Regions from separate parts of the Streptomyces sp. NPDC058864 genome, predicted to be linked through region 2. Evidence: riboswitches for the same ligand, from Rfam matches in the RefSeq annotation. Region 2 holds a riboswitch; the other holds the start of a gene.
What was found. Region 2 has a riboswitch for glycine ahead of gcvP (aminomethyl-transferring glycine dehydrogenase). Riboswitches for the same ligand answer to the same signal wherever they lie in the genome.
Positions count from the first base shown of each region.

Region 1: linked by a shared signal. The riboswitch ahead of gcvT (glycine cleavage system aminomethyltransferase GcvT) and the one ahead of gcvP (aminomethyl-transferring glycine dehydrogenase) in region 2 are both predicted to bind glycine.

Region 1 covers NZ_JBHYMQ010000010.1:109,048-112,442, reverse strand. The annotation lists gene ACFW3D_RS10920 (hypothetical protein) at 1-275, shown strand, start outside; gene ACFW3D_RS10915 (AAA family ATPase) at 310-987, opposite strand; glycine riboswitch at 1,161-1,261, shown strand; gene gcvT (glycine cleavage system aminomethyltransferase GcvT) at 1,440-2,552, shown strand; gene gcvH (glycine cleavage system protein GcvH) at 2,637-3,017, shown strand; gene glyA (serine hydroxymethyltransferase) at 3,082-3,395, shown strand, end outside.
Region 2 covers NZ_JBHYMQ010000098.1:11,451-14,845, reverse strand. The annotation lists gene ACFW3D_RS38890 (DNA polymerase IV) at 1-1,006, shown strand, start outside; gene ACFW3D_RS38885 (PRC-barrel domain-containing protein) at 919-1,299, opposite strand; glycine riboswitch at 1,401-1,505, shown strand; glycine riboswitch at 1,510-1,622, shown strand; gene gcvP (aminomethyl-transferring glycine dehydrogenase) at 1,662-3,395, shown strand, end outside.

The sequences.
Region 1 (3,395 bases), on a different contig from region 2:
CCGACGTCAAGAACGCGCTCACCAAGCTGGTCCAGGACGTCACGGACCTGCTGGCCAAGGTGGTCGCCAAGGACCTCGCGGGCGTGACGGCCGGTGTCGCCACCGTCGTCGCCGACCTGCAGGCCCTGCTGCTGGCGGTGCCGAAGCTGCTCACCGGCGCGCTGCCGCTGCCGCTTCCGCTCCCGCTGCCGCTCCCCCTGAACGACCAGGGCGAGCAGCTCCCGCCCGAGGCGCAGCTCGCGCCGGAGGCCCAGGTGGATCCGCAGCTCCAGTAGCGGTACCGCCCCTCACGCGACGCGGCCCGGCCGCTCAGCCGTCGAAGTCGATGGCCTCGAGCTCCCGGGCCGCTTCGCGGTCCAGCAGCACCACCGAGGCGCACGCCCCGGGCAGCCGGCCCGCTTCCGCCTCGGTCAGCAGGCGGCGGGAGGCGGCGCGGTGCCGGGCCATGGCGTACGCCGAGACCCCGCGGCCGCGTTCGCGCTGACCGTCCAGCGCGGTCCGCACGGGAACGTCCAGCAGCACCAGGTGCATGCCCCGCCCCCGGCGCCGCGCCTCGCGGGCGACCCAGGCGCGCACCCAGCGCAGGGTGCCGCAGTCGTGCAGGACGACGCTGTCGCCCGAACGCAGCGCCCGCCACAGACCGGCGTAGTGCGCGATCCGCACCAGGGGACGGTAGAGGGCGTACGGCAGCAGCCGCGGAACCCGGGCCTGCCAGCGTTCCCGCACGTCCTGGGAGTCGATCAGGCGGGCCCCGCCCGACGCGCGCCGCATGAGGGTGCTCTTGCCGCCGCCGGGCAGTCCGGAGACGACCAGGAAGTCACCCGGCGGGTAGCGCAGGGTGCGCACGGGCCGGCGTCCCCGCCGCAGGTCGAGCAGCCGTCGCGGCCGCACGGCGCGGCCCGCGCGGCGCGCCTCCCCGGCCCGCGCCGGTACCGGCCGGGACACGGCCGGACCCCCGGCCGTCGCATACGCACTCTGCCACCGCACAGTTCGCCCTCCGGGTCCGACGTTCAAGAAATGGTAAATCCTGTGTCTTTGCCTACCCAGAGAAGCGGCGTCGTTACTACCGGATCGGGACCGGACCCGGACATCCGGGACGCGATCGCGACAACGACGGGCGCCCGTGCAATGATGGCGCCCTCAATCTCATATCGGCCGTTCGAGGCCGCGCGGGAGAGCTTCCGCACCGCTGCGGCGGGCGGGACGCCGAAGGAGCAAGTCCTCCCTTGAATCTCTCAGGCACAGATACCGCGCGTTCGAGGCACATCTGAAAAGCGGGCGAGCCCTCCCGGCGACGGGGGTGCCGCCCCACCCAAGGTGCAAGCCAGGCTCCTCCGACCGGAGGGTCCAGGTGAACCTCTCAGGTTCCGATGACAGATGGGGAGGGCCTGCCCCGTCATCGCCCTACCTGTCTCTTCCTCGCCTTGGGAGCCCGACCGATGAGTGAACCCCGCCGTACCGCACTGGACGCGCTGCACCGCGCCCTCGGCGCCACCATGACCGACTTCGCGGGCTGGGACATGCCGCTGCGGTACGCCAGCGAGCGCGACGAGCACACCGCCGTGCGGACCCGGGCCGGTCTCTTCGACCTGTCCCACATGGGCGAGATCACGGTCACCGGTCCGGCCGCGGGCGAGGCGCTGGACCACGCGCTGGTCGGCCACATCTCGGCGCTGGCCGTGGGCCGTGCCCGCTACACGATGATCTGCGCGCCCGACGGCGGCATCCTCGACGACCTGATCGTCTACCGCCTCGGCGACGAGGAGTACATGGTCGTCGCCAACGCCTCCAACGCCCAGGTCGTCCTCGACGCGGTGGCCGAGCGCGCCGCCGGCTTCGACGCGGCGGTCCGCGACGACCGGGACGCCTACGCGCTGATCGCCGTCCAGGGCCCGAACTCCCCCGCCATCCTGAAGTCGGTCACCGACGCCGACCTGGACGGGCTGAAGTACTACGCGGGCCTGCCGGGCACCGTGGCCGGGGTCCCCGCGCTGATCGCCCGCACGGGCTACACCGGCGAGGACGGCTTCGAGCTCTTCGTCGCCCCGGCCGACGCGGAGAAGCTGTGGCTGGCGCTGACCGAGGCGGGCGCGGACGCCGGCCTGGTGCCGTGCGGCCTGTCCTGCCGCGACACGCTGCGCCTGGAGGCGGGCATGCCGCTGTACGGGCATGAGCTGACCACCGCGCTCACCCCCTTCGACGCCGGGCTCGGCCGGGTCGTGAAGTTCGACAAGCCGGGTGACTTCGTGGGCCGCGAGGCGCTGACCGCGGCCGCCGCCAAGGCCGAGGCCACGCCGCCGCGCAAGCTGGTCGGCCTGGTCGCCGAGGGCCGCCGCGTCCCCCGGGCGGGCTACCCCGTGGTGGCGGGCGGCGAGGTGGTCGGCGAGGTCACCTCCGGCGCGCCGTCCCCGACCCTGGGCAAGCCGATCGCCATGGCGTACGTGGACGCCGAGCACGCCGTTCCGGGCGCCTCCGGTGTGGGCGTGGACATCCGCGGTACGCATGAGCCGTACGAGGTGGTGGCCCTGCCGTTCTACAAGCGGCAGCGCTGAGTTCCCGCTCACATCCGGCACAGCCGTCCCACCTGTCAAGACAGCCGTCACCAGCACATACCGTCATCCAGGAGAATTCACGCCATGAGCAACCCCCAGCAGCTGCGGTACAGCAAGGAGCACGAGTGGGTCTCGGCCGCCGACGCGGACGGTGTGTCCTCGGTGGGCATCACCGAGCACGCGGCGAACGCCCTCGGCGACGTCGTCTACGTCCAGCTCCCGGCGGTCGGCGACACGGTCGCCGCGGGCGAGACCTGCGGTGAACTGGAGTCGACCAAGTCGGTCAGCGACCTGTACGCCCCGGTCTCCGGTGAGGTCACCGAGGTCAACGAGGACGTCGTCAACGACCCCTCGCTGGTGAACTCGGCGGCCTTCGAGGGCGGCTGGCTGTTCAAGGTGAAGATCTCCGAGGAGCCGGGCGACCTGCTCTCCGCGGACGAGTACACCGCCTTCACCGGCGCCTGACCGCTCGGGACCTCCCGACCGCTCCGCCCTGTCCACTCCGACCTCCGGACGGATGACCCCCCTGATGTCGCTTCTCAACAGCTCACTGCACGAGCTCGACCCCGACGTCGCCGCCGCCGTCGACGCCGAACTGCACCGCCAGCAGTCCACCCTCGAGATGATCGCCTCGGAGAACTTCGCTCCGGTCGCGGTGCTCCAGGCCCAGGGCTCGGTGCTGACCAACAAGTACGCCGAGGGGTACCCCGGCCGCCGCTACTACGGCGGTTGCGAGCACGTCGACGTGGTCGAGCAGCTCGCGATCGACCGGGTCAAGGCGCTCTTCGGCGCCGAGCACGCCAACGTCCAGCCGCACTCGGGCGCGCAGGCCAACGCGGCCGC
Region 2 (3,395 bases):
CAAGATCGCCTCGGAGCAGGCCAAGCCGGACGGGCTGGTGGTCATCGAGCCGGGTACCGAACGTGAGCTGCTGGCCCCCATGCAGGTGCGCGCGCTGCCCGGCGTGGGGCCCGCCACGGCCGAGCACCTGCGGCGGGCGGGCATCCTCACGGTCGGCGAGGTGGTGGAGGCGGGGGAGGCCGAGCTGGTACGGCTGCTCGGCAAGGCGCACGGCGCCCATGTGCACGGGATGGCCCTGGGGGTCGACGAGCGGCCCGTGGTCGCCGACCGCGAGAGCAAGTCGGTCTCGGTCGAGGACACCTTCGACGTCGACCTCACCGACCGGGTGCGGGTCCGGCTCGAGGTGGACCGGCTGGCCGACCGCTGCGTGCGCAGACTGCGCTCGGCGGGCCGTTCGGGCCGCACGGTGGTGCTGAAGGTGCGGCGGTACGACTTCACGACGCTGACCCGTTCGGAGACGCTGCGGGCCCCGACCGACGACCTGGCGGTCGTTCGGGAGACCGCGGCGCGGCTGCTGGAGGCCGTCGACATCACGGGCGGCGTCCGGTTGCTCGGCGTCGGTGTCGCGGGGCTGGCCGACTTCACGCAGGAGGACCTGTTCGCCCAGGCGGCGGAGCGGGAGGGGGAGGCGGCAGGCGAGGAGCCCGGCCCGTCCGAGGCGGCACCGGAGCGGTCCGGGGAGGAGATCCGGGAACCGGGGCCGGCGGAGCGGCGCTGGGTGCCGGGCCAGGACGTACGGCACACCGAGTACGGCGCCGGGTGGGTGCAGGGCAGCGGGGTCGGGAGGGTCACCGTCCGCTTCGAGGAGCCCGGCTCGGCCGTGCCGGGGCGGGTGCGCACCTTCGCGTTGACCGACCCGGAGCTGGAGCCGTCCGAGCCGCTCCCGCTGGTGTTACCGGGCCCGCCGGGGCCGCCGCGTCAGCTGTCGCCGGCGAGCGTGCCGAAGTCGCGGTCCGGCGGGGGCTCCGGCACCGGGCCGGAGAGCGAGGGCCCGCTCATGCCGTAGTGGTGGTAGAGCTGGAGCTCCTGCTCGGGCGAGAGGTGCCGGCCCACGCCGAAGTCCGGGGCGTCCTTGATCAGTGCCTTGTCGAACGGGACGCGCAGCTCTTCCCCCGTGAACTCGCTCGGTTCCAGCGGCACGAACGCGTCCCGGCTGAAGAGACCGGTGCGCACCGCCGCCCACTCGGGCTCCCCGGTGGCGTCGTCGAGGTACACCTCGTCCACCGTGCCGATCTTCATCCCGTTGCGGTCGAAGGCCCTGCGTCCGATGAGGCTGCGCGGATCGATCCCGGTCTGCACGGTCCCTCCAACTGGTCGCGATTAATCCTATTTAGGCACGAAAGGTGGCGGCTGTCACATGACCCGGTACCGGAGCGCGCTGGTACGCTGACAGCGGCTGCTGACCCCTTGCGGGAGAGTCCTGGCGACGCGGGGAACCGCCCGCCGGGCGCCGAAGGAGCAAACCCTCCCCGGAATCTCTCAGGCATCCGTACCGCATGGGCGAGGTCACTCTGGAAAGCAGGAAAGGGCGGCACACCCCGTGCGCGGCCCCTTCCTCACCGACGGTGAAAGCCGCCCCGGCACGTGCGGGGCGGTGAAGCTCTCAGGTTCAGATGACAGAGGGGGAGGCCGTGTCGCGCCAGACCAGGAGGCCTCCGCAGATGACCGCCAACCGCATCCCACTCTCCGAGCTGGAGCGCGGCATCCCCTTCGAGCAGCGCCACATCGGGCCCGACGCCGGCGCGCAGGCCAAGATGCTCGCGCAGGTCGGCTACGGCTCGCTGGACGAGCTGACCGCCGCCGCCGTCCCGGACACCATCAAGAGCGCCGAGGCGCTCGGCCTGTCCGGTGCCCGCACCGAGCCCGAGGTCCTCGCCGAACTGCGCTCGCTCGCCGACCGCAACCAGGTGCTGCGGCCCATGATCGGCCTCGGCTACCACGGCACCTTCACCCCGCCGGTCATCCTGCGCAACGTCATGGAGAACCCCGCCTGGTACACGGCGTACACGCCGTACCAGCCGGAGATCTCCCAGGGCCGCCTGGAGGCCCTGCTGAACTTCCAGACGGTCGTCGCCGACCTGACCGGGCTGCCCACCTCCGGTGCCTCGCTGCTCGACGAGGGCACGGCCGCCGCCGAGGCGATGGCCCTGGCCCGCCGCGTCGGCAAGGTCAAGGACGGCGTCTTCCTGATCGACGCCGACGCCTTCCCGCAGACCGTCGCCGTGATCGAGACCCGTGCCGAGCCCACCGGTGTCGAGGTCGTCGTCGCCGACCTCAGTGAGGGCATCCCCGCGGAGATCGCCGAGCGCGGGGTCTTCGGCGTGCTGCTGCAGTACCCGGGCGCCTCGGGCGCCGTGCGCGACCTCAAGCCGGTCGTCGAGCAGGCCCACGGGCTCGGTGCCGTCGTCACCGTCGCCGCCGACCTGCTGGCCCTGACCGTGCTCACCTCCCCGGGCGAGCTCGGCGCCGACATCGCGGTCGGCACCACCCAGCGCTTCGGCGTTCCCATGGGCTTCGGCGGTCCGCACGCCGGTTACATGGCCGTCCGCGACACCTACGCCCGCAGCCTGCCGGGCCGCCTGGTCGGCGTCTCCGTCGACGCCGACGGCAACAAGGCCTACCGCCTGGCGCTGCAGACCCGCGAGCAGCACATCCGCCGCGAGAAGGCCACCAGCAACATCTGCACCGCGCAGGTGCTGCTGGCCGTCATGGCCGGCATGTACGCGGTCTACCACGGCCCCGACGGCCTGGCCCAGATCGCCCGCCGCACCCACCGCTACGCCGCGGTCCTCGCCGAGGGCCTGCGCGCCGGCGGCGTCGAGGTGACCACCGGCGCCTTCTTCGACACCGTCACCGCCCGCGTGCCCGGCCGGGCCGCCGAGGTCGTGGCCGCCGCCCGCGAGGCCGGGGTCAACCTGCGCCAGGCCGACGCCGACCTGGTCGGCATCGCCTGCGACGAGACCACCGGCCGCGCCGACCTCGACGCGGTCTGGGGCGCCTTCGGTGTCACCGGTGACGTCGAGGCCCTGGACGCGGCCACCGAGGACGCGCTGCCCACCGGACTGATCCGCGAGGTGGACTACCTGACCCACCCGGTCTTCCACCAGCACCGCTCCGAGACCGCGATGCTGCGCTACCTGCGCCGCCTCGCCGACCGCGACTACGCGCTGGACCGCGGCATGATCCCGCTGGGCTCCTGCACCATGAAGCTCAACGCGACCACCGAGATGGAGCCGGTCACCTGGCCCGAGTTCGGCGCGCTGCACCCCTTCGCGCCGGCCGACCAGGCCGAGGGCTACCTGACCCTGATCCACGAGCTGGAGGACCGCCTCGCCGAGGTCACCGGCTACGACAAGGTCAGCCTCCAGCCGAACGCCGGCTCCCAGGGCGAGCTC